4 regions of the Streptosporangium heterodermiicola genome follow, and region 1 is predicted to be linked to each of the others. Evidence: riboswitches for the same ligand, from Rfam matches in the RefSeq annotation. Region 1 holds a riboswitch; each other region holds the start of a gene.
The links. A riboswitch is a leader RNA that binds a small molecule or an ion and turns the genes downstream of it on or off. The one in region 1 is predicted to bind cobalamin.
Positions count from the first base shown of each region.

Region 2: it holds a riboswitch for cobalamin, as region 1 does, so the genes downstream of both, ACSC1Q_RS06665 (uroporphyrinogen decarboxylase/cobalamine-independent methonine synthase family protein) here and ACSC1Q_RS35050 (ABC transporter substrate-binding protein) in region 1, are expected to answer to the same signal.
Region 3: it holds a riboswitch for cobalamin, as region 1 does, so the genes downstream of both, metE (5-methyltetrahydropteroyltriglutamate--homocysteine S-methyltransferase) here and ACSC1Q_RS35050 (ABC transporter substrate-binding protein) in region 1, are expected to answer to the same signal.
Region 4: it holds a riboswitch for cobalamin, as region 1 does, so the genes downstream of both, ACSC1Q_RS04710 (ribonucleoside-diphosphate reductase subunit alpha) here and ACSC1Q_RS35050 (ABC transporter substrate-binding protein) in region 1, are expected to answer to the same signal.

Region 1 covers NZ_JBPJSR010000022.1:131,702-139,212, forward strand. The annotation lists gene ACSC1Q_RS35030 (ATP-binding cassette domain-containing protein) at 1-351, shown strand, start outside; gene ACSC1Q_RS35035 (MFS transporter) at 514-1,710, shown strand; gene ACSC1Q_RS35040 (NAD(P)H-binding protein) at 1,799-2,473, shown strand; gene ACSC1Q_RS35045 (cobalamin-binding protein) at 2,606-3,517, shown strand; cobalamin riboswitch at 3,532-3,730, shown strand; gene ACSC1Q_RS35050 (ABC transporter substrate-binding protein) at 3,863-4,858, shown strand; gene ACSC1Q_RS35055 (FecCD family ABC transporter permease) at 4,855-5,916, shown strand; gene ACSC1Q_RS35060 (ABC transporter ATP-binding protein) at 5,913-6,695, shown strand; gene ACSC1Q_RS35065 ((2Fe-2S)-binding protein) at 6,883-7,446, shown strand.
Region 2 covers NZ_JBPJSR010000002.1:637,983-645,493, forward strand. The annotation lists gene ACSC1Q_RS06630 (hypothetical protein) at 1-433, opposite strand, end outside; gene ACSC1Q_RS06635 (hypothetical protein) at 542-673, opposite strand; gene ACSC1Q_RS06640 (hypothetical protein) at 657-983, opposite strand; gene ACSC1Q_RS06645 (hypothetical protein) at 1,631-1,840, opposite strand; gene ACSC1Q_RS06650 (hypothetical protein) at 1,843-2,265, opposite strand; gene ACSC1Q_RS06655 (helix-turn-helix domain-containing protein) at 2,407-3,552, shown strand; gene cutA (divalent-cation tolerance protein CutA) at 3,617-3,952, opposite strand; cobalamin riboswitch at 4,180-4,392, shown strand; gene ACSC1Q_RS06665 (uroporphyrinogen decarboxylase/cobalamine-independent methonine synthase family protein) at 4,500-4,850, shown strand; gene ACSC1Q_RS06670 (HNH endonuclease) at 5,307-5,981, shown strand; gene ACSC1Q_RS06675 (OLD family protein) at 6,622-7,511, opposite strand, start outside.
Region 3 covers NZ_JBPJSR010000002.1:650,063-657,573, reverse strand. The annotation lists gene ACSC1Q_RS06720 (NB-ARC domain-containing protein) at 1-1,491, opposite strand, end outside; gene ACSC1Q_RS06715 (lytic polysaccharide monooxygenase auxiliary activity family 9 protein) at 2,194-2,700, opposite strand; gene metE (5-methyltetrahydropteroyltriglutamate--homocysteine S-methyltransferase) at 2,874-5,099, opposite strand; cobalamin riboswitch at 5,207-5,419, opposite strand; gene ACSC1Q_RS06705 (hypothetical protein) at 5,724-6,356, shown strand; gene ACSC1Q_RS06700 (hypothetical protein) at 6,868-7,056, shown strand; gene ACSC1Q_RS06695 (replication initiator) at 7,053-7,511, shown strand, end outside.
Region 4 covers NZ_JBPJSR010000002.1:193,381-200,891, forward strand. The annotation lists gene glmS (glutamine--fructose-6-phosphate transaminase (isomerizing)) at 1-1,344, shown strand, start outside; gene ACSC1Q_RS04705 (tripartite tricarboxylate transporter substrate-binding protein) at 1,546-2,538, shown strand; cobalamin riboswitch at 2,543-2,744, shown strand; gene ACSC1Q_RS04710 (ribonucleoside-diphosphate reductase subunit alpha) at 2,861-5,233, shown strand; gene ACSC1Q_RS04715 (ribonucleotide-diphosphate reductase subunit beta) at 5,268-6,263, shown strand; gene ACSC1Q_RS04720 (mechanosensitive ion channel family protein) at 6,355-7,476, shown strand.

The sequences.
Region 1 (7,511 bases):
GGAGGCCAGCAGCAGCGCGTGGCGATCGCGCGGGCGCTGGCTCTGGAGCCACGCCTGCTGATCTGCGACGAGCCGGTCACCGCGCTCGACGTGTCGATCCAGGCGACGGTGCTCAACCTGCTCTGCGACCTGCGTGACCGGCTCGAGTTCGGCTGCCTGTTCATCAGTCACGACCTCGCCGTCCTGTCCCAGCTCGCGGACCGGATCGCCGTCATGAAAGGAGGCCGGATCGTCGAGCAGGGCCCGACCGGGGACCTCATCACCCACCCCCGCCATCCCTACACCCGCACTCTGCTCGCGGCCACCCCCACCATGGACATCGCGACGAGCACCGATGCTCCCGAGGGCTGATCCTCGGGTGTCCCCGGCCGAGATGACACCCGGCGGTAACGTGTTCCCTCGTGAGGGGAACCTTCCGGCCTGTCCGGCCGACATGCCGAGCATGACCGTCACACGTCCGGAGACGCTCTCCTCCGGTCTCGCGCTTTCCTCCCGCGAAGAGGTGCGACCGGCATGACATCCACCGGACGGGAGACATCGGGCGCCCCCGCGCGATCCGGTGTCCGATCGTTCACCGGCACACAGCTCGCCCTGCTCGGCAGTGGGTTCCTCGTCAATCTCGTCAGCTTTTCCGTGTACCCGTACCTGGCGGTTCTGCTGCGCGACCGGATGGCACTGGGCATGGACCAGGTGGGCGTCGTTCTCGGGGTGGCGACGTTCGTGCAGTTCGCCGGAGGGGTGCCGGGTGCGGCCCTCGCCGAGCGGATCGGGCTCCAGCGATCCCTGGTGATCGCGATGGTCCTGCAGACCGTCGGATCGCTGGGGTTCCTCGTCGGTGGGGCCTGGCCGGAGGTGACGGTCGCCGCGCTGTTCCTGCGGTCGGCGGCCACCGGGCTCTACTCGCCCAGCGTCCGGGGTTACACGGTGCACGGTGCGAGCCCGGACGACCGGCCGAGGCTGATGTCGGCGAGCTACGCCACGGGCAACGTCGGCATCGCGGTCGGGCCGGTGGTGGGGTCGCTGTTCATCCACGACCCGGGCGGGATGTTCGTCGCCGCCGCGGTGCTGCACGCGGTGATGGCGATCGGGCACGCCTTCCTGCCCCGGGAGAGAAGAGACGAGCGCGAGGTGATCGAGCCACTGCGCCGGGCACTGCGCGGCCTGGCGGTGCTGCCGTTCGCCGTGACCGCCCTGACCCTCTACCTGTACATGCACTTCTACCAGTTCCTGTCCTCCTACGCCGAGGGCAGGCTGCCCACCGTCTTCTACGGATCGGCGATGATGGGCTACTCGCTGATGCTGGCCGTGCTGCAGCCCCTCCTGACCCGACGGGTCGAACGGATGCGCTACGCGCACGCGATGGCGGTCGGTTTCGGGTGTCTGGCCGTCGGCATGATCGCCTTCACCGGCGGGAACGCGATCATGGTCGCCGCCGGGATCCTCGTTCTTGGCGTCGGCAACTCGGTGCTCTTCCTCAAGAACTCCCTTGAGATGCTCAGCCGTACGAAGCGGTCGCCGACGGTCGTCTTCGGGCACCAGCGGCTGGCCGAAGGGATCGGCGCGTCCTTGAGCGGCCTCGTCGGCGGCGGCCTCTACCATCTGTTCGAGACCGCCGGGCACCTGCCCGGATTCTGGCTGGCCATCGCCGCCCAGTGCCTGCTGCTGCCGGTGATCGTGCTGCTCGCGGGCCGCCGAGGCGTCCTCGCCTGACAACGTCGGGGGCGACGCCCGATGCGGGCGTTCACCGCTGCGATCGGCCTCGAAGTCGCTCCGCCCGGAGAAAGGGAAGATCACGATAATGAAGGTGTTCCAGATCGGCGCAGCCGGAGGCGTGGGCCGCCGGCTCGCCCGCCAGCTCACCGCCCGCGGTGAGCTGGTCACCGGCATGCACCGTGACCCCGCGCAAGCCGAGACCGTGCGCGCGGCCGGTGCGACGCCGCTGGCAGGTGACCTCGTCGGCGACTCGGTGCAGGAGCTGGCACGCGGGCTCGGCGGGCATGACGCCGTGGTGTTCTCCGCCGGAGCCCACGGCACCGGCCCGGACATGACCACCGCGATTGACGGCAGGGGCCTGGAGAAGGCCGCGGACGCCGCCGCCCGGGCCGGAGTGCCGCGGTTCGTGCTCGTCTCGGCGTTCCCCGAGGCCGGGCGCGGCCCCCAGAGCACGGAGGGCTTCGAGCACTACATGAGGGTGAAGAAGAGCGCCGACGTCTACCTCGCCCGCACCGATCTCGACTGGCTCATCGTCCGGCCGGGGACTCTCCTGGACGAGCCGGGAACCGGCCGTGTCACCGCCGGCCTCGCGATCGAGTACGGAGGCGTGCCGCGCGATGACGTCGCGGCGTTCATCGACGCCGCCCTGCACGAGCCGGCACTGAGCCGCACGATCGTCGAACTCACCGCCGGCCAGACCCCCGTCGTCGACGCGGTCGCCAGGCTTGTGACCTCATCGACGGGCCGTCGCCCCTCCTGAACCCCGATCACACGGCAGAAGAGGGCGGTAACCGGAACGATGGGCTCCGTGGCGGACCCGGCACGGCCCGTGATCCGCGCTGGGCAGCGGCACCCACGCCTCGCCAGAGCGGGGCGCGGCTAGGGTCGCGGTATGCGCATCGTGTCGTTGTTGCCCGCCGCCACCGACATCGTGGCGGTGCTCGGGCTGGGCGCTGACCTGGTCGGACGCACCCATGAGTGTGACTGGCCGCCCGAGGTGGTGGAGGGTGTGCCGGTGGTCACGGCGGCGGAGTTCGCCGCGGACCGGATGAGCAGCAGGGAGATCTCCGACGCGGTGGGCGGCGCCGCCCACCGGGGCTCGTCGCTGTACACCCTCGACATCGAACGGCTGGCGGCCCTGGCCCCCGACGTGGTGCTGACACAGGACCTGTGCGAGGTGTGCGCGGTCTCCTACACGGGGGTGTCGCGGGCGGTGCGGCTGCTCGACTCCGGTCCGCGGGTGATCAGCCTGGAACCGCGCACACTTCCCGACGTGCTGCGCTGCATCGAGCACCTCGGTGAGGCGCTCGGGGTGGCGCACGTGGCGTCGCGGCGGGTCGCCGAGCTGGAGGAGCGGCTCGCGGCGGTGCGGTCGGCGGTCGCGGACCGGCCGAGGCCGCGGGTGGCGGCGATCGAGTGGCTGGACCCGCTGTGGCCCGCCGGTCACTGGGTTCCCGAGCAGATCCGGGCTGCGGGCGGTGAGCCGCTGCTGGCCGAGGCGGGCGAGCACACCACCGCCATCGACTGGGAGAGGCTGCGAGCCTCCCGGCCCGAGGTGGTGCTGCTGATGCCCTGCGGCTTTCCGCCCGATCGGACGCGAGCGGAGTGGCCTTCGCTGACCCGCCTTCCGGGCTGGGCCGACCTGCCGGCGGTCCGCGCGGGCCAGGTGTGGGTGCTGGACGGCCCGGCGTACTTCAACAGGCCCGGACCGCGCGTGGTGCGGGGCGTGGAGGTCCTCGCCCAGGTGCTCCACGGGGTGCCCGCCAGCGCTCCTGTCGAACGTGAGGAGGCGCACCGGGTCTGACGGGTGGTGCGGCCTTTGTCGTTGATGGGTGATGTGCGAGCATGGTCGGCGTAGGCGAGCGCGGACTGAGGAAGCCGGTGTGAATCCGGCGCGGTCCCGCCACTGTGATCGGCGAGCGAATCCCCACCACGCCACTGCCCCTCCCCGGGGTGGGAAGGCGGGGACGAGCCTCGACCCGAGAGCCAGGAGACTCACGCGGTCGCCTCCTCGATGAACTGGGGCGGATTTCCCCGGGGAGGAGCTGGGCTCTCGTGCCCGTCGAGCCGGTGGCCGCGCCGAGAAGCCCTGTGGCATTCCCTCTTTCAGATCCGCCCCGTTGTGCAGATTCCGTGAGAGGAACACGTCATGACGGGCAGACGCCCCATTCCCCTGCTGCTCGCCCTCCTGGTGTCCGGAGTGCTGGCCGCCTGCGGCGGCACCCCCGCTGAGAACATCCCGGCCGCCGCTCCGGCGGCCTCCGCGCCCGCGGGCTTCCCGCTCACCCTCGACAACTGCGGCGAGAAAAACACCTACGAGCGGCCACCGCGACGGGCGATCTCCATGAACCAGCACGCCACCGAGGTGATGCTGGCACTCGGCCTGGAGAAGTCGATGATCGGCACCGCCTACCTCGACGACAAGGTGCTACCGGAGTACAAGGCGGCCTACGACGCCATCAAGGTCGTCTCGAAGGAGTACCCGGCGTACGAGGCCCTCCTGGCGGAGGAACCCGACTTCGTCTACGGCGGCTTCGCCAGCACCTTCGACGAGAAGGAGGGCCGCAGCCGGGACGCCCTGCACAAGGCGGGCATCAAGACGTACCTGAACGTCGAGGAGTGCGCCAAGGGCGCGGTGTCGGTGGACCTGGTCGACACCGAGATCCGCAACGTCGCGAAGATCTTCGGCGTCTCCGGCCGGGCCGAACCGTTGATCACCACATTGCGGGCGACCCTCGACGGTGTGAAGACCAAGGTCGGCGACGCCGCCCCGGTCAAGTTGTTCGTCTACGACAGCGGCGACAAGACCGCCTTCACCGCCGGCGGCAAGGGCGTCGGCAACGAGATCATCAAGCTGGCCGGAGCCGAGAACGTGTTCGCCGACGTCGACAAGGTGTGGGGGGACGTGTCGTTCGAACAGGTCGCCGAGCGCGCGCCCGACTGGATCGTCATCTACGACTACGGCGACCAGCCGGTGGCCGACAAGGAGAGGTTCCTGCTGGCCAACCCGGCACTGAAGGACGTACCGGCCATCAAGAACAAGCGGTTCGCGGTGCTGCCTTTGTCGTCGGTGGTACTCGGCGTGCGGGCGCCGGGGGCCGTCGAGGCGCTGGCCCGGCAGCTGCACGCCGACCGGTTCCGGTGAGCGAGGCGATCGCGGGCGCCGTGCTTCCAGCGCGGCGCCCGGGACTGCCGTACCCGGTCGTGATCGGCCTGCTCGTGCTCCTGCTCGGCGGGGCGGTCACCGCGGCCGTCGCGGCCGGGTCGGTGGCCCTGCCGGCCGGGCAGGTGTGGGGCATCCTGCTCCACCACCTCCACCCCGCCCTGGCCGAACCGACCTGGACACCCGTGCGCGAGACCATCGTGATGGACGTACGGCTGCCGCGCGTCGTCCTGGCGGGGGTGATCGGCGCGGGCCTGTCGGTCTGCGGCATGGCCCTGCAGGCGCTGGTGCGCAACCCATTGGCCGATCCGATGCTGCTCGGGGTCTCCTCCGGCGCCAGTGTCGGGGCGGTCACCGTGGTGGTGTTCGGCCTGAGCGTGTTCGGCGCCTTCAGCCTGCCGATCGCGGCCTTCCTCGGGGCGCTGGCCGCGCTGGTGGCGGTCTACTTCCTGGCCCGCTCGGGCGGGCGCATGACGACGGTGCGGCTGGTGCTGGCCGGGGTGGCCACGGCCGAGGTGCTCTCAGCCGTGGCCAGCTTCCTGGTGGTGACCTCCAACGACCCGCACAAGACGCAGGCGGCGGTGCGCTGGATGCTGGGCGGCCTGGCCGGGACCACCTGGACGGTGGTGGGGATCCCGGCGGTGGCCGTCCTGGTGGGCACCGCCGCGCTGATCGGGGTGTCGCGGCCGCTGAACCTGCTGCTGGCAGGGGAGGAGGCCGCGGCCTCGCTCGGGCTGGACGTGCACCGCTTCCGGGCGGCGCTGTTCGTGCTGGTCGCCATGATGATCGGCACGATCGTCGCGGTCAGCGGGACCATCGGCTTCGTAGGGCTGATCATGCCGCACGTCGTGCGGCTGCTGATCGGCGCCGACCACCGCCGGGCCCTCCCGGCGACGGCGCTGCTCGGCGCGGCCTTCCTCATCGCGGCCGACCTGGCCGCCCGCACCCTGATCGCGCCGGAGGAGATCCCGGTGGGCATCATCACCGCCCTGGTCGGCGGGCCGTTCTTCCTGTGGCTGATGCGGAGGCGCTCCACATGACACTGACCATGGAAGAGGTGTCGGTCCGCGTCGGCGACCGCGACCTGGTCCGCGAGGTCTCGCTGGAGGTCGCCGACGGGGAGGTGCTGGCCCTGGTCGGACCCAACGGGGCGGGCAAGTCGACGCTGCTGCGTACCCTCTACCGGGCGCGCAGGCCGACCGGCGGCCGGGTGCTGCTGGACGGCGAGGACGTGTGGCGCATGCCCGCGGGCCGGCTGGCCCGCCGCCTGGCCGCGGTCCTGCAGGAGAGCGGCGGCGACTTCGAGCTGTCGGTGTACGACGTCGTCGCCATGGGCCGCACCCCGCACAAACGGGCCTTCGACGGCGACAACGCGGAGGACAAGGCGATCATCGCCGACGCGCTGGGACGGCTGGATGTGGCCGATCTGGCGTACGCGCCCTTCGACCGGCTCTCAGGCGGGGAGAAGCAACGGGTGCTGATCGCGCGGGCGCTGGCCCAGCGACCGGCCACGATGGTGCTGGACGAGCCGACCAACCACCTGGACCTGCGCCACCAGCTCGACGCGCTGAACCTGGTGCGCGACCTCGGCGTCACCGCGGTGGTCGCCCTGCACGACCTCAACATGGCCGCCGCCTTCTGCGACCGCGTCTGCGTCATGGACGCCGGCCGCGTCGTCGCGCTCGGCACCCCCGCCGACGTACTGACCCCCGCCCTGCTCGCCGAGGTCTACCGGGTCGACGCCGACGTGGCGCTCCACCCCGAGACAGGGGTGCCACAGGTGAGCCTCCGAACCGGAGGGAGCCGCCCCACGAACTGAATCCCTCTTTGCATGAAAAGCCGGATCCGCCATCCGGCTTGTTCACCGTGCGCCTTTCACGAATGGAGCTTCGGTACAAATGGAATCGGCATCGACCGAATCGATTCTGACGGCCCTCGGAACGGTCGCCGGATTCGGCTCGTTCTTTTCCCTGCACATCGGCGGCGATGCGGCCGGGTGGCACGACGTGAAATCCGACTACGAACGCGGTTTCACCGACCTGGTGGAGGCGACGGCCACACGATACGGCACCCGCGAACTGCGCATCGGCGCCTCGATCGCCCAGCTCGGCCACGCCGCGCGGCTCTGGTCGCCGCTGCTGGGCACCGTGCTCACCCATCAGGTGGTGCCCGACCTGACCCGCCTGGACCGCGCCGACGACGGCCCGCGCCTGCGCCTGCCCGCCCCGGTGGGATGGCGCTACGAATCACCGGATCAGCTCTACGAGCTGGTGATTCGCCATCACCTGGAACCACTGGCCGCGGGCCTGCGGGTGAAGGTCGCCCCCGGCCTGCTGTACGGCAACGCCGCCTCCGCCCTGGCCGAGGCCGGCCGCGCGATAGCGGCCGTCCGCCCGGACCTGACCGAGCCCGCCACCCACCTGGTCGCCGACCTGCTGACCCGCGGCCACCTCGCGGGAAAGGGAACGCTCATCTCCCCTGAACTGGCCTTCCGGCGCACCACGTGCTGCCTTTATTACCGGGTGCCGGACGGTTCCAAATGCGACGACTGCTCATTGGCGAAGAAATGAATTCTTGAATTCACCGCGATCCCATGCCTATGGTGTTGCGTGTAGTTCGCACGTGCAAATCACCT
Region 2 (7,511 bases), on a different contig from region 1:
TCCCGGCGTACGCGCTGCTGGTCGAGTCGTACTGGACGCGGAACGTGGCCCCGCCCTCGTCGAAGTACTCGACCTGCAGGCACGCGACGAAGGCGCCATCGAAGGCGACCGCGTCGTCGACCTGGAAGTACATGTGCTGCGCCGGTGCCGAGGTCTGCACGGTCTTGCGCGCGCTCCGCCCGCCGACCGTCACGGGTGCGGTCGTGCCGTCACCCTGCTCGATCTGGCGGAGACCGTTCTCCTCGTTGACCTCGCCCAAGATGATCGAGGCGCTGGGCCCGTCCGCGGCGGACGGCGTCGCGGTGGCCGACATCGCGGTGGCCGACATCGCGGTGGTCGGTGTCGCGGCGAGGAGCAGAGATGCCCCCAGGGTGACCACGCCCAGGGCCGCCACGGCCGAGCGACGTCTGCGATTGCGAGTTGTTGCTTTCATTGCGCTTCCTTCTTCATTGAGCAAGGCGTCCGTTCGTGCCGCTCCGGGCCTCGGGGCCGCGCGTGAGGCGCGACCCCCGTCACGGGTGCCGATGTGCGCTGGTTGGGTTCACTCGTCGGTCACGCTCGCGCGCGGCAACTCCTTCCCGCCACCATCGGTGAGCACGAGCGTCGCGGTCGCACCGGACTCGACGGGTGCCGGGAGTTCGCGCGAGACGTACGCGTCACCTGTGAGTCGCACTCGTCAGCGTGCTTCCGGTCGAGCCGTCGACCAGGGCGGCCGTCACGTCCTGGCCGACGAGGGTTGTGAAGCTGTGCCGGCGGACGCCACCGTCCCCAGCGGCTCGAACGCCTTGGTCGTACTCGACGATTTCCTCGTCGTCGGCATTTCTGTCGTCGCCATTCGAATAACTCGAATCCTCTTCGATTTGGTACTGACCACAGCCTTGATAAATGCGAGACCCTTTGTCAAGGGTTTCGATTCGTGAACTTTCCTGGCTGATCGACGGATTCCCAACCGGGAATTCGAGCATGTCGAATCGACGGTTCATCTCGACACCGGCGTGGGCCGTCGACGGTCGCGGCCACGGTGATGGGCACCGCGGCAACCGGTTACGCCGCTTGTCGCGAGGGGAGACAGACCCCCGCCGCACGTCGAGCGCGAGCCCGGTCACCGGCGGGCGGCGTTCGAAGGCCGTCAGGCGCGCGCTTGCTCGTGCCGACCCTGAGGTTCACCCGGTGGACCTGGCCACCGGCTGCGTTGTCAATGGCCGGTCGCCAAGCGAATCAGAACAATTCGAGGAGAGCCTCGCATTAATTGTGAAAAGGCCTCCAGATCGCTGCGGAGCGGGATTTTCCCGATCTCGTCCGTGTGGCAACGGCGAACTTCAGCTGTCCTTCACGAACCGCCCTCATAGGCGTTCGTGTTGACGTGCGCCGGCCTCGATTCAACCCAGCGCGGACGGCCGGACCCCGCCGCCCGCCGCACCGGCCCGCCCGCCGTACCGAACACCGCGCCGACCGTGAACGCACTGCCGCCCGCTCCGCTCGTGTTCATCAGGAACGCTCGAATGGTGGGAGTGACACCTCTGCCGTCCCGCTTCCGACGCGCGGGCCTGGCGGCCCTGTGCTTCGGGTCGGGTTGCCGCCGGATGACATGGTTACCAACAGCGAGAGCGACCTACCTTCGCCTTCGCTATCAGGTGTCCCCGGCCTGTCGTAGCCGGTCCAACGCGTCATTGACCAGGCGACCGAGGTTTCCCAGTTCGTACACCATCCGGTGATGCTCGTTGTCCTCCCAAGCCCTGATGGCCGCCCCGAGGTCGCCCGACCTCCCCGCAGTGATGACGATCTCTTGGCCGTTGACGCGCTTCGTGGCCGCATCGCCCAGGATGACCCAGCCGTACACGGTCACATCCCACGAGCGGCCAGGATCAGGTCAACCACCTTTCCCGGCTGTTCCTGTCCGACAGCCTGAAGATCAGGGCCGTTGCGGATGGACACCAGGTAGCACCCCGAGCGTGACTCCATGGTCACCGTGACATCGCGCCGGCCTTGGGGCCCGATCACCGCGAGTTCCGGCGGGTGTCGCTTCACCCACGTCCGGGAGTCAGGTCGGTTCGGCCAGGTGGGGAGGTCCACATGGTTGCCGTAGAGTCCGAGGCTGATCGTGTTGTGGCGGTGGGCACGAATGCCGTGCTCGGTGAGAAGTCGGTGCACGACGGCCAGAGCCCTGTCCTGGCTTTCCGCTGTGGCGTCGGTGATCACCTCGCCGCACTCGTCGCCACCCTGACTTTCGCTCTGCCTCTCTGTTTCGCCTTGCGTCACTCTCATAACACCCGCCTTTCCTCTCACAGGTGCGCGCTCTTTGGGGCCCTCATGGTTCCGACCCGTTTCTGAGAGCACCGGCAAGGGCATCGCTTACAGCGATAGGAGTGCTAGGGGAAAGATCGCTCACAGCGATACGCTCACTCGGTGGATGTGCGGACTTTCCCAGATGCCCTTAAAGCGATCATGGAGCAGCGAGGGTGGACCCAGACCGATCTCGCCCGTGAGCTAGGTGTTTCTCAGGCATGGGTCTCCGAGGTGTCCCGAGGTCAGAAGGACACCGGCATGGCGAAGGCCATCAACCTGCTGGCGCGCGTGGGCTGGGAAATACGCATATCGCCCAAAGTGGAGGAGTCCGTGGAACGCAGGGAATTTCTGGCAGCCGCCGCATCCGTTATCTTCGTTCCTTCTACCAGTGCGAATCCCTATCAAGACCCCAACTATGTGAACACGTTGGCTACGTCACTTGCTCGCAGCCGCTATGAACTTGGCGGAATTCCCCTCATGTCGCGTGCGTCAAGTCACATGCAGCACGTTGACAGAGTATTGAAAGACGTCAGCGAGCAGCCCCTGCAAAAAGCGGTTTCTGAACTCATGTATCAGGTCACCCTCGTTCTGTATGACGCAGGCAAGCTTGCCCAGGCCGACCGGACCGGTGGAATCGCGCTTGACCTCGCACTCCGAGCCCAGGACTTCAAGAGCCAGGCCCGCGCGTACGACAGCCTGAGCCGGGTCAGTCTCTACCGAGGTGATCACGCCCGAGGAGTCACCTACGCCCAGCGAGGACTACTGGTCCCGGACATCACCAGCAGCCAGCAGGCATCTTTGAACATGCGCCTTGGGCGCTCCCTTGCGCTCATACCGGAGCAGAAAGCAGCGTCCCGGAACGCGCTTGATCGCGCGCTCAACGTCGGAGGGCTTTCCCCCTTCGGAGAGGCCGCCTTGGCGGGTGACGTCGGCATAGGGCTGAGCCACCTTCGCGAGTACGGGGAAGCCGGAACACTGCTGAACGAAGCGGCCAGCACGATCGGGCAATGGTCACCGCTTTTCCGAGCACAGTACCTGGGACGGCAGATACAAACGGCGCTGAGGGCTTCCGACCTGTCTTTCGCAGCCGATCGGATGAACGAACTGGCGCGAGCGCTCCCGTTCGTCGCTTCGGCGAGAGTCAACAAACGGGTTCACGAAATACTCCGAGCGTCCCTCAAATGGAACGCCACCCCGGAGGTACGGCAGGCGCGCGAACACCTGCAATCCATGATTTCCCCTGAAGCGTCATCACCCGCCGTATGACATCGGGTCTCATGGCGTGCCCGTTCTTTCGGAATCCTGCGGACAGTGGTGATGGGTTGCAGATTCAGTCCTGTCCAGGAGGGGGCGCCGTCTTCTTGCTCAGCCATTCCAAGTAAGGGGTCGAACCACCGTCGATCGATGTGAAGGTCACCTCGGGATTGTTCCACGGATGCTCGGATATCAAATGTGATTCCAGGTCCGGGTAGCGCTCCACGGTCGTCCTCAGGAAGATCTGCCACTCTTCCCCTTCGCCCGTTTTCCCCTCATGCCAGAAAACAGACTGTGCAGGTCCGAGGACTTGGCCCGATGCTGCCAATTTCGCACGGATGGCAGATCTGAGAAGATTCATCGCCGCATCACGGCTGTCCGCTGTGGTGGAAACCTGAAGGTAGCCAGTCATGCGGTCAAGCCTAGATCAACTCCCCCGGATCCGGTACGGAAGAGCGAAGACGGCTTCCGGGTGCCTGGAACGCATCTTTATGAAGTCCCTCCACTTCACGATGAGCCCGTTCTTTGGCGGCCTTGCGGACAGTGGTGATGCGTTGCCGTGCCGGCTCAGTTGTCAGTGGCCGCTTCCGGCGTAGCGCTGCTCGGCCAGGGGGAGCGTGATCTCTTCGGCAGGCGGGTTATGCTCGTGGCGCGGTTGGTTCTCCCGGGGCCGTGGTGGTGCCGGGAGTCGTAAGAGGGAACCCGGTGTGATTCCGGGACTGCCCCGCAGCGGTGAGTGGGAACGAACGCCGTCATTGGCACTGGGTGTGTGTGCATCTGGGAAGCGACGGTCAGTAGGAAGTGTGTAGGACGCCCGCGAGTCCGAAGACCTGCCAGTCGCTCGTGCGCCGTCCGGTGTGCGGTGATCCGTGGCCTCGTGGGAGGGCCTGGGATGCGTCTTTCGCATGTCCTCGCTCGTGGCTGTGGGTCGGCATGGCATGAGCCGAGGGAAGGACGCCATGAGCAAGGTCACCACGACCGTTTTGGGGTACCCGCGTATCGGGGGCCGTCGCGAGTTGAAGCGGGCGACGGAGGATTACTGGGCCGGGCGCACGGACGCCGCCGGTCTGAGAGAGACGGCCGCTGGTTTGCGGCTAGGGGTGTGGCGGGAGTTGTCGGGGGCGGGGTTGGATGGGGTGCCGTCCAACACGTTCTCGTTGTATGACCAGGTGTTGGACGCGATCGCGTTGGTGGGTGCGGTGCCCGAGCGGTTTTCCGGGGTCGCGGACCCGTACTTCGCGATGGCCCGCGGCGCCGAGGGGGTCGCGCCGCTGGAGATGACCAAGTGGTTCGACACCAACTACCACTAGTTCAGTCGCAAAGGCAACTATTCACGGGGGAGCGGTCGGCGTAGCAGCTCATTGAGCGATCGATGCTCTGAGCTGCCGGGACGTCTGGGCAACCGGCCATGTAGGTCCCTGAGTTACATGATCGAGATCGCGTTGGCGGGTCGATCCGCGAGGACTTTCATTACAGGGTCAAGGCAGTCCGCCTGCGGCGGCCTGCGCGCGTCGGGCGGTCGCTGGCCGCGCTGCGGCTCTTCGGCCGGTCGCGACCAGCGCCACCCACGCGCTATCCCGCTTGGTAGCCGGACAGCTAAAGCTCAAGGACCTGCCCGCGTTTAGTCATTTAGTAAGTCCGATTTGCGGTTAGAGTACGGACCTTAATCTCCTACCTCATGGCAGCCTCACCCAAAGCTGTTCCGCCGACCTCACCTGGTTAGCGTTGCCTCCTTTGCTGTCGGTGTGCATCGTTAGCATGCGGTTATGAGCACGAAGCGACCTGCTATACCCCGTGATCTACGACGACGCGTCCTCATCGAGGCTGGCCATCGCTGCGCAATCCCGACCTGCCGTGCCACGCCGGTAGAGATCGCACATATCATCCCGTGGGCAAAAGCAAGAAAGCATGAATTCAAAAACTTAATCGCCCTATGTCCAAACTGCCACACACGATTCGACGACCCAAATAACCCTCTCGATCGCAAGGCTATGCGGCAATACAAGGCCAACCTTAACCCGCTTTTGTTTAATTTTGGAGGGAGATCTGATCAGATCGCGCTGGCCTCTTCCTATCAGGAGTTCAGGGCAAACTTCGCTGCTTGGGTTTTTTCCACACAAGCGCTCGGCGCCGCGAAGGCGAAAGCGAATTCCTCCGCCGAAAAAATCGCAGAGCTCAGAAGAGAATCAATCGAACGATTTGCGGACGCCATGGTTTCGTCTATAAGTTTTAAGTTAGTCTGGGAAAATACCAAGGTGCCCGAAATTGCCGGAACGATCATATGTCATGTCGCCGATTGGTCTGATGAAATCTTTGAAAGCCCTTGTCCTTCTTTCGTAGAACTGACTGAACGTGATATTTCGGAGGAACTTTCTGAAATTTCATCGGAGCTGCATCTTTCTGTTTGTGAGGAGATTGGCATTTTGGATGCCGAATTCTGATGCTAAATGAATGGATTTCAATGTTCTCGGTATCTCTCGGATTCTCTGAGACGATCATCTGATTGTCACTGGCGGCTTCAGGTAGAACTAAGGCGTCAGCGCTTCGCGCCGTTGCACGGCGGGGCACGCCCACCCGCGCCGGACGGACATCGGGGCCGGGCATGCGGCCTGGAGGCCGGTCCCGTCCCGCGCCCGCCCGGCGCGGGTGGCCGGACCCCGCCGCCCGCCACACCAGCCTGCCCGCCGTACCGAATGTGCTCGCCGACCGTCAACGCGCTATCACCAGCCACTTACCGCTGCAGCAAACAGCTGGGATATTCGGCACAACCGAAGGTTCACTGCATTTTCCTCGACAACAGCCAGTATTACAGGCTCATCGAACTGTGAGTTTGCCTTTAAATCCTCATTTCCCCTATGAGGGGCCGTAAGCACGAAGGCCGTGACGATCGCTCACTTCGAATATCACCGCGCTCAGTCGGGCGATCGGCTGCCGCGTCCCTCCTTCGTCGGGACTTGCCATCGAATGACTATGGCAACGCAAGCGATGCAAGCATTTTTCTATGCCGTATCGTCAGCTCTGTAATCCGAAGGTACTGTGTGTTTCTGTCGACTCTCAGTGCTTAACATTCAGATTCTAATCCTAGAGGCTTGCACCTTCAATCGTAGCGATTATGCTATCTGCTTCTTGCTTGACCTGCGGATTGCGGAGCCATGCGCGAATTAAGCTGTGAATCAAAAAAGCTTCATGATGACCCAGGCGCGTTGCCAAAAACTTCAATTTGTATTGATGGTCGAGGTTGGAACAGTCAGAAATGGCGGAAAGGAGGTGGTCAACAGACCTAGCAAGTATTTCAGATAGCCATTCCAACTCTAAAGTCGCATTGTTTAAAAGCTCGTCCTCCGGCTCTTGGCTGCCAGGTAAAAAGAGGATTTTAAGGTCGCTGGACTTTTTTGCCAGCGACGAATCTCTTTGATCTCCGTCTAGGATTGCAAATGATTTGAATTGGGAAGATCGTGCGAATACGCGTATTCCAGATAGTACTTCGGAGGCGCTTCCAGCGGAAATTATCTCCAACTCACGCAATAACCAAGGTGCTAGCTCTCCGCACAAGGACTGAAATAAGGTCTTCGCGAACTCGTCCTCCACTAAGACGAAAGCCTTTACTGGTGTTTCGATGCCAACGGAATCTCTTATTTGAGCTCTAGAATTCGGTGTGATTACTCTGATCTTTTGTCCATTCCTGACGCACATTCTAATATTTTCAAGTGGGAAGCGACCCAGGACTTCAGGTGAATGTGTTGCCACAAGCAGTTGTGCTTCTTTTGCAAGTGTTCGCCTTGCGATTTCGTCAATCATGGGTCGCTGACCCATGCTGGAAAGGAAGCTCTCGGGCTCATCCACCATGATCAAATCCCCGGGTTCTAAATATGTTGTCATCGTCCAGTTTAAAACATAGTGAACCCAAATTTCTCCAAGGCTCATTTTCCCACTGTCTATAATATGATCGCCGCTGGTTGCTATTACATAGG
Region 3 (7,511 bases), on a different contig from region 1:
GGTGGTCTCGTTCTCCTGGCTGTAGCGCTCGACCGATGCCCGCATCGGCGGGAACGCGTAGAGGCGGGCCAGCAGGTTCGCCGTGGAGGCGGCGTCCGACTCGAAGGGGGTGAGCAGGTGGGCGCTGCGGGCGATCAACCGGCGGACCCCGGCGACGGAACGGGAGGTCGACAGCGCCAGGTCCGACTCCGCCGCGGCCACCCCGAACACGCGTACGCGGGCGACGAACCACCGCACGTCGTGCAGGAGCGACTCCAGCTCCCGGTATCTCCTCGCCTCGGAGAGGTGGAACAGCAGGTGGTCCCAGAGGTAGGGGACGGTCTTGGGCAGCCTCCACCATTCGGCGTCGGCGGTGAGGTCGTCGTCGGGTATCAGGCTCCTCGCCTCGTCGAGGAGGTCGCGGTTGGCGGCCTCGGCGCGCTCCTTTCCCAGGCCCCCCTCCGAGCGGACGGCGGAACGGACGACGTCGTGGATCGTGATCGACGGCGCCGCCCCCCGCGTGTGGCGCCTGCCGACCAGCGAGAGGTCCTGCAGCCTTCCGCAGAGCCGCTCGGCCTGCTTGGAGGTGAGCCCCGCGGTGCCCCGCCAGAGGAGCTCGACGACGGTGAGCGGGATCTCGGTGTCCTCGGGGAAGACGCCCAGCTCCAGGAAGCGGGCGCGGTCGAACGCGCCGAGCGCCTCAAGGCTGTGCTCGACGGTGGCGAGCACCGCGGTCTCCCGCTGCGAGGCGGCGGTGACGTCCAGGACGGCGGGGACCGTACGGCCGAGCCGCTCGGCCGCCCGGCGCGCGGCGACGTCGGCGTTCGTCCCCGTGGCGTGCTCGTCGCGCAGCCGCGCGTTGACGAGGGACAGCAGCAGCGGCCATCTCCCCGTCAGGCCCACCAGGTCGCTGACGGCCCCGGGGTTCATCGGCGGCAGCCCCCGGCTCAGCACCTGGACGGCCACCCTCGGCGCCATCTCGTCGACGATCATCGCGATCGCCTTCGAGGGCAGTGCCCTGGGCAGCCGGGTCGTCACCAGCACCCGGGACCGCACGGCCGCGGACAGGAAGGGGCGCAGCTGCTTGAGGCTCCACACGTCGTCGACCACGAGCAGCACGCGGCCCCGCTCCGCCAGGGCCTCGGCCATCCGGTGACCGGCCTGCTCGGGGCTGGAGAACTCCGGCCGGACGCCCAGCACGGCCTCGGTGACGTCGTTGGCGAGCGCCGCGATGTCGGCACCGGCGCGGTCGCGGCCCACGGTGACCCAGATGACGCCGCCGCCGAACCGTTTGCGCACCTCGTCGCCGTGACACGCCTCCACGGCCAGGGAGGTCTTGCCGAACCCGCCCGCCCCGGCGAGGCCGGTGGTCAGCCCGACCGTGCCCGAGCCTTTCATCGTCAGGGTGGAGACCACGTCGTCCAGCTCGGTCCTGCGCACCCAGCCCGGCTGCCGGTCCGGCACCAGGAAGAGCCCGCCGCGCGTGCGCGACTCTCTCAGTTTCGGCGTCATCCATGCCAGCAGGACGACAAGGGAGGCGGTTAATCCGAAAATCGCGACCCATTCGATCCGGTGCTCGACGACCGTGTCCGGAAGATATTCCTCGACCATTCGCACCGGAAGTCCGACCAGGATTCCTAAAACCACCAGAATCGCCGTGGCGACATCGGTGATTCTTTTTGTGCGACGAGCCACCGCCCACCCCTACAGTGCCGACCCCTGCCCCGACGGGCGCCGGGAACCCTGGAGGCACGATATCTGTTCCCCATTGCCCTTGAGTTGAATCACCGAGGTTTTGGCAATTAAAGCGCAGGCGAAAAGCCGTGTTGCACACTTTGAGCTGCTATGTCCACGACGTCACACCCGCCATTCCGGATCCCATTCACGGGAGATCCTTTCCGTGACGCCACGGTCGCCCTTGGTGACCTCTCTCCTACTGTTCGGGAGTCTGTCAGCGGGGTCGCGGGGGCGAGCATGCAGGGTTCACGGGTTCACGGGGAGGGACTGGCCGGGCAAGGGGCCAAGGGGAGAGACGGGACGGGAGGGCGCGGGAACGGCGAAACCGCTCCCGCGCCCATCGGGCCGGAGACGGCGAGGGACGCCGTCGGGCCACGAAGGGCGCGGGAGCGGTTCAGGTCTTGCGGGGTCCGGGCCTTCGCGATCAGATCTGACCGTGAGGTCGCGGGTCTTCGGTGGGTCGTGGATCGGCCTGGACTAGCGCTGCAGGTCGACGCAGGAGTAGAAGGCGTTGGCGGTGTCGGCGATGTTCCAGACGGCGAGGACCTTCAGACGGCCGGTCCTGCCTCCCAGGTTCACGTTGTGCGAGACGGTGGCGCCGGGCTGCCTGCCGCCGTCGTTGAACACCGCGATCCGGGTGTTGCCGATGAAGTACTCCCACGTGCTGGTGGCGTGGCGGGCGGTCAGCACCCAGTTGAAGGTGACCGAGTTGCCCACGCTCGTCGCCGGCCAGCCCTTGCTCTCGTTGCTGAGCTGCGAGAACCGGGCGACGTTGGCGTGGCAGCTCTTCAGGCCCTTGGGACCCTCCACGCTCTGGGGCTCGTAGATGATGTCGCCGCAGCCGGTGACCCGGCCCTGGGCGCACATGGCCTGACGGCTCGGCGGAGACGAGATGTAGCCGTGCGCGTTGGCCGGTGAGGCGATGAACACGGTCGAGGCGATGGCGGTGATCGCCATCGCGAGGAAGGTGACCGTTCTGCGCATATCCTGCTCCTTCGCTGGGGGGTTGACTCGAATATAAAAGAAAGTTTCCTAACAGTAAATATTCGAGTCACGGAAGATTCGGGAGACGGTCAGGCGCGGACGGCGCACGGCGGCGAGGAGGGGGCGTGACCCGGACAGGGTCACGCCCCTCGAACACGGTGACGGTCAGGCCGTCAGGCCGTCTCCCCCCGGACGCGCAGGGCCGCCTCGACCATGTTCCTGAGGCTGGCCTCCGTCTCCGGGTAGCCGCGGGTCTTCAGGCCGCAGTCGGGATTGACCCAGAGCAGGGCCGGATCCACCGTGGCCACGGCCGTACGAAGAGCGGTCTCGATCTCCCCGGTCGAGGGCACCCTGGGCGAGTGGATGTCCCACACACCGGGCCCGATACCGCGCGTGTAGCCGAAGTCGCGCAGGTCGTCCAGGAGTTCCATCCGGGAGCGGGCCGCCTCGACGCTGGTCACGTCGGCGTCCAGGTCGCCGATCGCGCCGATGATCTCCCCGAACTCCGAGTAGCACATGTGGGTGTGGATCTGCGTGCTGTCGGCCACCCCGCTGGTCGCGAGCCGGAACGCGGCGACCGCCCACTCCAGGTAGGCCCCGCGGTCGGCCCGCCGCAGCGGCAGCAGCTCGCGCAGCGCGGGCTCGTCGACCTGGATGATCCTGATGCCCGCCGCCTCCAGGTCGCGGGTCTCGTCGCGCAGCGCGAGCGCCACCTGCCTGGCCGTCTCGCCCAGCGGCTGGTCGTCGCGGACGAAGGACCAGGCCAGCATGGTCACCGGCCCGGTGAGCATGCCCTTGACCGGCTTCTTCGTCCGCGACTGCGCGTAGGAGGCCCAGCGCACCGTCATCGGCTCGGGACGGGAGACGTCGCCGAACAGGATCGGCGGGCGGACGTAGCGGCTGCCGTACGACTGCACCCAGCCGTGCTCGGTGGCGGCGTAGCCCTCCAGCGTCTCGGCGAAGTACTGGACCATGTCGTTGCGCTCGGGCTCGCCGTGCACCAGCACGTCCAGGCCGATGTCCTCCTGCAGCGCGATGACACGGTCGATCTCGGCCTCCATCCTGCGCTCGTACCCGGCCCTGTCGATCTCGCCCGAGCGCACGGCGGCGCGGGCCTGGCGCACCTCGCCGGTCTGCGGGAAGGAGCCGATGGTGGTGGTCGCCAGCGGCGGCAGGCCCAGGTCGGCGTTCTGCAGGGCGAGCCGTTCGGCGTGCGGGGCGCGCGGGGTGCCCTCGCCCAGGGCGTCCAGCCGAGCCCGCACCCGGGGGTTGAGGAACCGCTCGACGCTCCTCTCCCCCGCGACGACCTCCTCGCCGTTCAGCGCCCTGCCGATCCGTACGACCTCGTCGACCTTCTGCCTGGCGAAGGCGAGCCGCTCGCGCAGCCTCGGGTCCAGCGAGGTCTCGGCGTCCAGGTCGAGCGGGACGTGCAGCAGCGAGCAGGAGGTGCTCACCACCAGCCGGTCGCTCAGGCCGAGCAGCGCGGCGCAGGTCGCCAGCGCCTTCGCGGTGTCGGTACGCCAGACGTTGCGGCCGTCGACGACCCCGGCGACGAGGGTCTTGCCGGGCAGCCCGCCGGCGGCGGCCAGCGCCTCCAGGTTGCCGGGCGCCGAGACGAAGTCCAGGCCGACGGCCTCGATCGGGCTGCGGGCCAGGATCTCCAGCGCGGGCCCGATCTCCCCGAAGTAGGTGGCCACCAGCAGCCGGGGACGGCTGCTCAGCTCGCCCAGCCGCGCGTAGGCCCGGCGCAGCGCGGCCAGCTCCTCGTCCGTACGGTCGGCGGCGAGCACCGGCTCGTCCAGCTGCACCTCGGCCACCCCCGCCGCGGCGAGCCGTTCCAGCAGCTCGGCGTACGTCTCCAGCAGGCCGTCCAGCAGCCGCAGCGGCGCGAAGCCCGGCTCGGTGGACTTGGCCAGCAGCAGGAACGACAGCGGCCCGACCAGCACCGGCCGGGTCTCGACGCCCAGCCGCCGCGCCTCGGCGTACTCGGCCAGCGGCTTGCTCCAGTCGAGCCGGAACCGGGTCTCGGGGCCCAGCTCGGGAACCAGGTAGTGGTAGTTGGTGTCGAACCACTTGGTCATCTCCAGCGGCGCGACCCCCTCGGCGCCGCGGGCCATCGCGAAGTACGGATCCGCGACCCCGGAAAACCGCTCGGGCACCGCACCCACCAACGCGATCGCGTCCAACACCTGGTCATACAACGAGAACGTGTTGGACGGCACCCCATCCAACCCCGCCCCCGACAACTCCCGCCACACCCCTAGCCGCAAACCAGCGGCCGTCTCTCTCAGACCGGCGGCGTCCGTGCGCCCGGCCCAGTAATCCTCCGTCGCCCGCTTCAACTCGCGACGGCCCCCGATACGCGGGTACCCCAAAACGGTCGTGGTGACCTTGCTCATGGCGTCCTTCCCTCGGCTCATGCCATGCCGACCCACAGCCACGAGCGAGGACATGCGAAAGACGCATCCCAGGCCCTCCCACGAGGCCACGGATCACCGCACACCGGACGGCGCACGAGCGACTGGCAGGTCTTCGGACTCGCGGGCGTCCTACACACTTCCTACTGACCGTCGCTTCCCAGATGCACACACACCCAGTGCCAATGACGGCGTTCGTTCCCACTCACCGCTGCGGGGCAGTCCCGGAATCACACCGGGTTCCCTCTTACGACTCCCGGCACCACCACGGCCCCGGGAGAACCAACCGCGCCACGAGCATAACCCGCCCCCACCCTCCGGCAGAGCCACCACCCGCCTCCCCCGGAAAGCACGGATCACCACGAGGTATCAAGACTCCCGGGGCAACGACCGGCAAACGCGCTCAGACGGCACCGGCCAGGTCGCGCATGTGCGGCTACCGGGAGCTGCGGAGCGAACTGGTCCACGACACGAGCGACGACCCGATCACCGGGGAATGGCAACCGACCCTGACCCCTGAGGAGTGGCTGGCCGTACGGGACATCCTCGACAGCCCGCAAGGGACACACCGTCAAGCGGGGCGGCGCCGTAGGTGCTCCCCTCCCCTTGGACTACCGAGAGCATCGCTACCTGCTGAACGGTGTGCTGCGCTGCGGTCGTCCCGTCGAGGGCGGGGGCGTGTGCAACGTACCGCTGAGGACCAGGAAGACGAAGGACGGCAAGCGACACATCTACTTCTGTCCCGGTCAGGACGTGGGCGGCTGCGGCGGAGTCGCGCGACGCGGGGATCTGGTCGACTTCGCCATCTCGGAACTCGTGCTCGGTCAGATGGAACTCGCCCAGTACACGGACGTGGACGACGCTCCGCTGTGGACCAGGGAAGAGGAACTCAGCGACGTGGAGGAGCAACTGGAGGAACTGACCCGGCAGTGGCGGGCGCGGAACATCTCCAACAACCTCTACTTCCGCAACGCCGCCGACCTGGAAAGCGACATCGCCCGGTTGCGGGCGGAGAAGAACAAGATCACGGGACGGGCGGAACGCCAGCGGGCGAGCATGGTCACCGACATCAAGGAGATCCGGCGGCGCTGGTACCTCCCGGAAGCGGAGGGTGGACTACCGCTGTCCCGGAAGAGGGCGCACGTCCGGGAGATGCTGCACGCGGTGATCGTGTATCCGGCGGGCAAGGGGCGGGCCACCTTCGACCCCGACCTCCTCGAACCGGTGTGGATGGAGTAAGACGTCCTGGGACGTCCTCGCCTCCAAGGGAGCTGAGCACCTGACCGACAGGTGACAGCTCCCTTACTTGTTGCCCCTGACGATCAGATGCAGCCGTACGCAGCCGGACGTCAGTGGACGCAGCCGGACGCCACCGGACGACAGGGGACGGCTCGAAGGACGTCCCGGCGGAAATTCCCGCACGCATAATTTCCCGGTCACCGTGGCAAAATGACCATAGATAATTTCCCCCGTCTTTCGGGAAGCAGCGAGAGACCAGACGCGACACATTCGAGCGCAGTACGCCACCGGGCACCATGAAGACGAGAGCCGTTCCGCTGGGGGGACCCGGCCAGCGGTAGGCCAGCAGTACAGGCAGCGCTCACTGGTTCACCGTCGCGCGACCTCGACACTCCATCAATCTCGCTGACGAGTGCCGTTCCTGCGCAGTCATGTCTTTTCCGTATGCCTGCCGATGGCACCTGCCTTTTCCCGAAATGGCGTGGGAACTCCGCAGAGAGAAGGGAGTCCTTTGGTACCTCCCGAACTGGTACCGCACGCCGCGCTTGTACGGGAGTGGTCCAAGCGCAAGATCGCCGAGTCGCCTCGGTGGTCACCCGAGAAATGGCGGCGCATCGCCGCCATCCACGGCATCGAGCTGGCCGACGGGCCGACTCGCGCCGAACCCCCGTCCCTCGAAGCCGAGAGGGGGGCCGCGTGAACCCGGCCCCCTCCTTCGCCCCTGACATCCTGGCCGCCCTGCAACGCGCGACCATGCCCGACTTCGCCCGGTGGCAACGCATGGTCTACGCCACGGGCGGCTGTGCCCAACCGGTCCGCCTGCACGGGGAACGCCTGACCTTCGACGGCGCGACCGGTGAGATCCTCGACGTCTACCGAACGGCCGACGAACCGACCGGGTTCCTACTCACCGCCTGCGGCAACCGTCGCGCCTCCCGATGCGCGGCCTGCTCGGCGGTCTACAAAGACGACACCTACCACCTCATCATCTCCGGCCTACGCGGCGGCAAGGGCGTCCCCGAAGACGTGGGCGGCCACCCCCGGGTGTTCGCCACCTTCACCGCTCCCTCCTTCGGCGCGGTCCACGCTCACCGCACAGGCAAGGACGGCAAGACCCTGCCCTGCCGTCCCCGGCGCGACTCCCCCACCTGCCCC
Region 4 (7,511 bases), on a different contig from region 1:
GTGATCGACTCCGAGCGGCCCGGCGAGGTGGTCGTGGCGCGCAACGGCAGCCCCATCGTGCTGGGCATCGGTGAGAAGGAGATGTTCGCCGCGTCCGACGTCGCCGCGCTGGTCCGCTACACCCGCCAGGTGGTGCACCTGGAGGACGGCGAGATCGCCGTGCTGCGGGCCGACGGGTTCAACACCTTCGCCAGCGACGCGCGGGAGACGGCCAAGGAGACGCTGACCGTCGACTGGGAGGCCGGGCACTACGACACCGGCGGCTACGAGCACTACCTGCTCAAGGAGATCTCCGAGCAGCCCGACACGGTGGCCAGGACGCTGCGCGGGCGGCTGGACGACCGCTTCCACATCGCCCACCTGGGCGGCCTCAACATGGACGCGCGGGAGACCCGCTCGTTCCGCCGGGTGAAGATCATCGGCTGTGGGTCCGCGTACTACTCGGGCCAGATCGGCGCGCAGCTCATCGAGGAGCTGGCGCGCATCCCGGCCGACGCGGAGCCGGCGAGCGAGTTCCGCTACCGCAGCCCGGTGGTGGAGGCCGACACCCTCTACGTGGCGATCAGCCAGTCGGGGGAGACCTACGACACCCTCGCCGCCGTGCAGGAGCTCAAGCGCAAGGGCGGCAGGGTGCTCGGCATCGTCAACACCGTGGGCAGCGCGATCGCCCGCGAGTGCGACGGCGGCGTCTACCTGCACGCGGGTCCCGAGGTCTCGGTGGCGAGCACCAAGGCGTTCACCTCGACCGCCGTGGCCTTCGCGCTGCTCGCGCTGCACCTGGGCCGGGTGCGCGACCTGTCGCCCGCCGACGGCCGCAGGATCTGCGACGGCCTGCGGAGGCTGCCGGACCAGATCAAGGAGATCCTGGCGCTGGAGCCGCAGCTCAAGGAGCTGGCGGGCAGGTACGCCGAGTCGCCGAGCATGATGTTCGTGGGCCGGGTCAGGGGCTACCCGGTGGCCCGCGAGGGCGCGCAGAAGCTCAAGGAGATCTCGTACGTGCACGCCGAGGCGTACCCGGCCAGCGAGCTGAAGCACGGGCCGCTGGCGCTGATCGGGCCGGACATGCCGACGGTGGCGATCGTCCCCGACGACGAGCTGCTGGACAAGAACCTCACCACGCTGGGCGAGATCCGCGCCCGGGGCGGCCGGGTGCTCATGGTGGGCCACCGTACGGCCGATCCCAAGCTGGCCGACGACTGCGTCGTGGTGCCCAAGAACGAGACCGAGCTGGACCCGATCCTGCTGTCGATCCCGCTCCAGCTCTTCGCCTACCACGCGGCCGTGGCGCTGGGCCGGGACGTCGACAAGCCCAGGAACCTGGCCAAGAGCGTCACGGTGGAGTGAGTCCCGCCCTCGGATCCTGTGAAGCGATCGTCTCCGATATCCGGATTTTTGGTGTCTTTTCCGGTGGTCCGTGATCGAGTGCGGACCACCGGAAGTTCCGGCATACCCCACTTCATCACGGAAAGTGATGGGTAGGTAACCTGTGGAATAGGGGGTTCTTGGGGGGAAGGGGCGCTTATGCGCCGTAGGGGGTTTTTCGCATTGGCGGCGGGGGCCGTGCTCGTCGCGGGGTGCGGCACGGACGGCGCCGCCTCCGCGGTGAAGCGCCTGTTCCTCCTCGAACCGACCGCCGACGGCCACGGCTGGGACGGCATCGCGGGCAGGCTGGCGACCGTCCTGGTCCAGTCGGGACTGGTGAGCACCGCGATGGCCGTCGAGCGGGAGGGGGCCCTGGGCTCCGCCCCGCGCGACGCGTTCGGCGCCTTCCGCGGCCCCTTCGCGCGCGAGGGCAGGCTGCTCGTCACCTCGATGCCGATGGTGGCCGCCGCGGAGATCGCCAACACCGCGGCCGTGGTGAACGCCGCCACCCCCATCGCCCGCCTGGTCGGCGACTGGGCGGTCCTGGTCGTCCCCTCCGGCTCCAGCCTGCGTACCTTCGAGGACTTCGTCGCGCGGCTGCGGCGCGACCCCGCGAAGCTGACCGTCGGCGGCCGGTCGGAGGGCGGCTCCGACCACGTGCTCTACGGCATGATCGGCAAGTGCCTCGGGGTGGACACCCGGCTGCTGGAGTACGCCGGATACCTCACCCCCGAGGACGCCGCCGACGCGCTGCACGCCGGTGGGGTGGCGGCCCTGCTGGGGTCGGCGCGCGCCCTGCGGCCCGAGATCGCCGCGGGCCGCCTGCGGCCCCTGGTGGTCTCCTCCGGCGGCCGGATCGACGGGATCGACGCCCCGACGCTCATGGAGGTCGACGTCCGGCTGGAGTACAGCGACTGGTGCGGCCTGCTGGGGCCCAAGGACATGAGCCCGGGGGACCGGGACGCCGCGATCGCCCTGTGCGACGGTATCGACGCCACGCCGCGCTGGCGTGCCCTGTGCGCGTCCCACGGCTGGAGCCGGGTCTACCTCAGCGGCGACGAGTTTCGCCAGTGGCTCTCCACCGAGACGGCCCGCACTCGCGGTGTGCTTCACGAGCTCGGGCTGCTGAAGTCGTCCGACACAACTTGTTGGGGTAGTTGCGTCAGACGCCCCTAGATGTAGGATCCTGCTCGTTGCTGGTTCGCCCCGCGAGGGGCGAGGCAAGAGGGAACCCGGTGAGATTCCGGGACTGCCCCGCAGCGGTGAACGGGAACGAAAGCCGTCATTTGAGCACTGGGTGAGTCATGCCCGGGAAGCGACGGCCGGTAGGCGTGTGTGGTGTGCCCGTGAGTCCGAAGACCTGCCGGTGACGTGATTGTCCAGGGCCTCGTGGGAGGGCCCGCGGAACGAGGCGATCCGGCGTGCCCGGGATCGCTCGCGGACGCGTGCCCATCCGGCGGAGCCGTACGGGGAAGTCCGATCGAGCGAGGGGCACTACGTGACACAGGCATTGGCGGAGACCGCGGCGGGTACCGCGACGGGCGATGGCGACGTGGAGAATGTCGCGAATGCCGGAAACACCGGGAACGTCGGGAACGTCGGGAACGCGGTGTCGACCGCGACGGGCGGCGTCGGGAACGCCGGGATCGCGACGGACAACGGCGATGTCGAGAATGCCGCGAATGTCGAGAATGCCGCCAGCGCGTTGGACGGGCGCAGGCTGGCCATCGACGAGGCCGCCGCACGGGTGATCACCGATCCCGCCAACTCCAGGGTCGCCGCCGCGATGCTGGCCGGGCTGATCGCCGACGAGGCCGCCGGGCACGGCGTCCGTGACTTCTCCGAGTCCGTCGCCGCGACCCACGAGGCGGGGCTGATCCAGGACGGGCTCGCGGAGTTCGTGGCCGCCCACGCCGGGGTGCTGGACGCGTTGATCGACCCGGAGGCCGACGCCAGGTTCGAGTACTTCGGGCTGCGTACCGTCTATGACCGCTACCTGCTGCGCCACCCGAGGACCCGCAAGGTCCTGGAGCGCCCGCAGCACTTCTTCCTCCGGGTGGCCTGCGGCCTGTCCGAGACCGTCGAGGAGGCCGCCGAGCTGTACGCGCTCATGGCAACCCTGTCCTACCTGCCCAGCTCGCCCACGCTGTTCAACTCCGGCTCGCGCAGGCCCCAGCTCTCCTCGTGCTTCCTGCTCGACTCGCCCCGCGACGAGCTGGAGTCCATCTACGACCGCTACGGGCAGGTCGCGCGGCTGTCGAAGTACGCGGGGGGCATCGGGATCGCCTGGACCAGGGTCCGCTCGCGGGGCTCGCTGATCCGGGGCACCAACGGCCACTCCAACGGCATCGTGCCCTGGCTGCGCACGCTCGACTCCAGCGTCGCCGCGGTCAACCAGGGCGGCCGGCGCAAGGGCGCGGCCTGCGTCTACCTGGAGCCCTGGCACGCCGACGTCGAGGAGTTCCTGGAGCTGCGCGACAACACCGGCGAGGAGGCCCGCCGCACGCACAACCTGAACCTGGCCAACTGGATCCCCGACGAGTTCATGCGCCGCGTCGAGGTCGACGGGGTCTGGTCGCTGTTCGACCCCAAGGAGGTCCCGCACCTCACCGACCTGTACGGCGCCGCGTTCGACGACGCCTACCGGGCCGCCGAGGCCGAGGGCCGGTTCACCCGGCAGATCCCCGCCCGCACCCTGTACGGGCGGATGATGCGCACGCTCGCCCAGACCGGCAACGGCTGGATGACCTTCAAGGACGCGGCCAACCGGACCTCCAACCAGACGGCCAGGCCGGAGAACGTCATCCACCTGTCGAACCTCTGCACCGAGATCCTGGAGGTCACCGGCGACGCGGAGACCGCCGTCTGCAACCTCGGCTCGATCAACCTCGCCGCCCACCTGGCCGAGGGTTCCTCCGAGGACGGGATCGACTGGGCCCGGCTGCGCGCGACCGTCCGCACCGCCGTGCGGTTCCTCGACCGCACCATCGACCTGGGCTTCTACCCGACCCCCGAGGCGGAGGCGGCCAACCGGAGGTGGCGCCCGATCGGGCTCGGCGTGATGGGCCTGGCCGACGTGCTGTTCGCGCTGCGGCTGCCGTTCGACTCGCCGCGCGCCCTGGAGCTGTCCACCAGGATCTCCGAGGAGATCGCGCTCGCCGCGTACCGGACCTCCTCCGACCTGGCCGTGGAGCGGGGCCGCCACCCCTCGTACGAGGAGACCAGGGCCGCCGACGGGGTGCTGCACCCCGACCACTACGGGGCGGCGGGGTCGGCGGAGTGGGCGGAGCTCAGGGAGCGGATCGCCGGGACCGGCCTGCGCAACTCGCTGATGGTCGCGATCGCGCCGACGGCCACGATCGCCTCCATCGCGGGCTGCTACGAGTGCATCGAGCCGCAGGTCTCCAACGTCTTCAAGCGCGAGACCCTCTCGGGGGAGTTCCTCCAGGTCAACCGCTATCTTGTCCGCGACCTGCAGGCCCGTGGCCTGTGGACCCCGCTGACCCGCGACGCGATCAAGCGCGCCGACGGCTCCGTCCAGGACATCCCGGAGATCCCCGCCGACCTGAAGGCGCTCTACCGGACCGCCTGGGAGCTGCCGCAGAAGGCGCTGATCGATCTGGCCGCCGCGCGCACCCCGTACATCGACCAGTCGCAGTCGCTGAACCTCTTCATGGCCACGCCGACCATCGGCAAGCTCTCCTCGATGTACGCCTACGCGTGGAGGTCGGGCCTCAAGACCACCTACTATCTGCGCTCGCGCCCGGCCACCCGGATCGCGCAGGCCACCGTGGCGGCGCCGACGGTGCCCGAGCCGGAAGCCGTCGCCTGCTCGCTGGAGAACCCCGAGTACTGCGACGCCTGCCAGTAGCCGTCCCTGAAAGCTCCGCGAAAGGCATTCCCCGATGTTGCTCGACCCCGGCATGGATCTCACCCTGCGGCCGATGCGCTATCCCGAGTTCTACGAGCGCTACCGGGCCGCGATCCGCAACACCTGGACCGTCGAGGAGGTGGACCTCACCTCCGACCTCGCCGACCTGGCGAGGATGACGCCCGAGGAGCGCCACCTGATCAACCGTCTCGTGGCGTTCTTCGCCACCGGCGACTCGATCGTGGCCAACAACCTCGTCCTCAACCTCTACCAGCACCTCAACGCCCCCGAGGCGCGCCTGTATCTCAGCAGGCAGCTGTTCGAGGAGGCGGTGCACGTCCAGTTCTACCTGACCCTGCTGGACACCTATCTGCCCGATCCCGACGAGCGGGTCAAGGCCTTCGCCGCGGTCGAGCACATCCCCTCGATCCGGGACAAGGCGGAGTTCTGCTTCCGCTGGATCGACTCGCTCGGCGGGCTGACCAGGCTGGAGACGCGGGATGACCGGCGGGCGTTCCTGCTCAACCTGATCTGCTTCGCGGCGTGCATCGAGGGACTGTTCTTCTACGGGGCCTTCGCCTACGTCTACTGGTTCCGCTCCAGGGGCCTGCTCAGCGGCCTGGCCACCGGGACGAACTGGGTGTTCCGCGACGAGTCCATGCACATGGAGTTCGCCTTCGGTGTCGTGGAGACCGTACGGGCCGAGGAGCCCGACCTGTTCGACGACAAGCTCGCCGAGCAGGTCACCCGGATGATCGAGGAGGCGGTCGCGGCCGAGCTCGCCTTCGCGGCCGACCTGTGCGGCGACGGCCTGCTCGGGATGAGCGTGGACCAGATGCGCCGGTACCTGGAGTACGTGGCGGACCAGCGCCTGGTCAGGCTCAAGATGCCCGCCCGGTACGGCACGGCCAACCCGTTCGCGTTCATGGAGTTGCAGGACGTGCAGGAGCTGGCCAACTTCTTCGAACGGCGGGTTTCGGCCTACCAGATCGCCGTCGAAGGCAATGTCACATTCGACGAATCCTTCTGATTAGCTGGTGATCCAGGCAAGAGGACGACGAGGATGAAAGACGTCGAGGGGGACGCCGCAAGTGTCCAGCTGGATCACGATGATTGTTTCCGTGGCCGTCGCCGTCGTGGCGGTGGAGGTGGTGCGGCGGGTGCTGCGCTCGCGGCTGATCGGCGAGAAATGGGTTCTCGCCGGTCCGCTCATCCGCCGCTGCACCTGGCCGGGGTTCGCCACGGCCGCCGTGGTGACGGCCTACACCGCCTACGAGCCCCAGATGGCGACGAGCGTGGTCGGCCGGCTGGTCTACCAGGGGCTCGGCCTGGCGATGATCGGGTGCGTCACCTGGCTGGTCATCCAGGCCGCCTTCGCGGTCACCGACGTGGTGCTGGAACGGCTGATCACCGTCGAGGGCGAGGGCAACCGCAGGGCCCGGCGCATTCGCACCCAGATCACCCTGGTCCGCCGGGTCGCCTCGGCGGTGATCATCGTGCTGGCGCTGGGCGCGATGCTCTTCACCTTCCCGCAGGTCCAGGCGCTCGGAGCCGGACTTCTGGCCTCGGCCGGGATCGCCGGTGTCGTCGTCGGTATCGCCGCCCAGTCGACCCTGGGCAACATGCTCGCCGGGCTCCAGCTCGCCTTCAGCGACGCGCTCCGGCTGGACGACGTCGTCGTGGTGAAGGGCGAGTGGGGCCGGATCGAGGAGCTCAGCCTCACCTATGTGGTGCTGCGGCTGTGGGACGAGCGGCGGCTCGTCCTGCCGGTCTCCTACTTCACGGCCAACCCCTTCGAGAACTGGACCCGGCACAGCAGCCGGGTGATCGGCCACGCGATCTTCCGGGTCGACTGGTCGGTGCCGGTGGACGAGCTGCGCGCCGAGCTCTACCGGGCCCTGCGCGAGCACCCGCTCTGGGACCAGAAGGACTGGACCCTCCAGGTCACCGACACCCTTCCCAACGGGCTGCTGGAGCTGCGCGCCCTGATGAGCGCCGCCGACTCCGCCAGCGCCTGGGATCTCAAGTGCGACATGCGCGAGCACATGGTGGCCTTCGTCCGCGACAAGTATCCCGAGGCGCTGCCCCGCTTCCGGGTCGAGACCCCGCCCCCGTCCGCGACCGTCCCCGGGACGCTCACCGGGCTGATGGGCGCCGGTCTGATGTCGCGGGGGCTGGGGGGCGACCCCACCGAGAAGGACGGCGCCCGCGAGAAGGACGGCGACCGGCCGGACCCGGTCTGAGGCCGGGGCCGAGGTCGGGGTTGAGGCGACAGGTC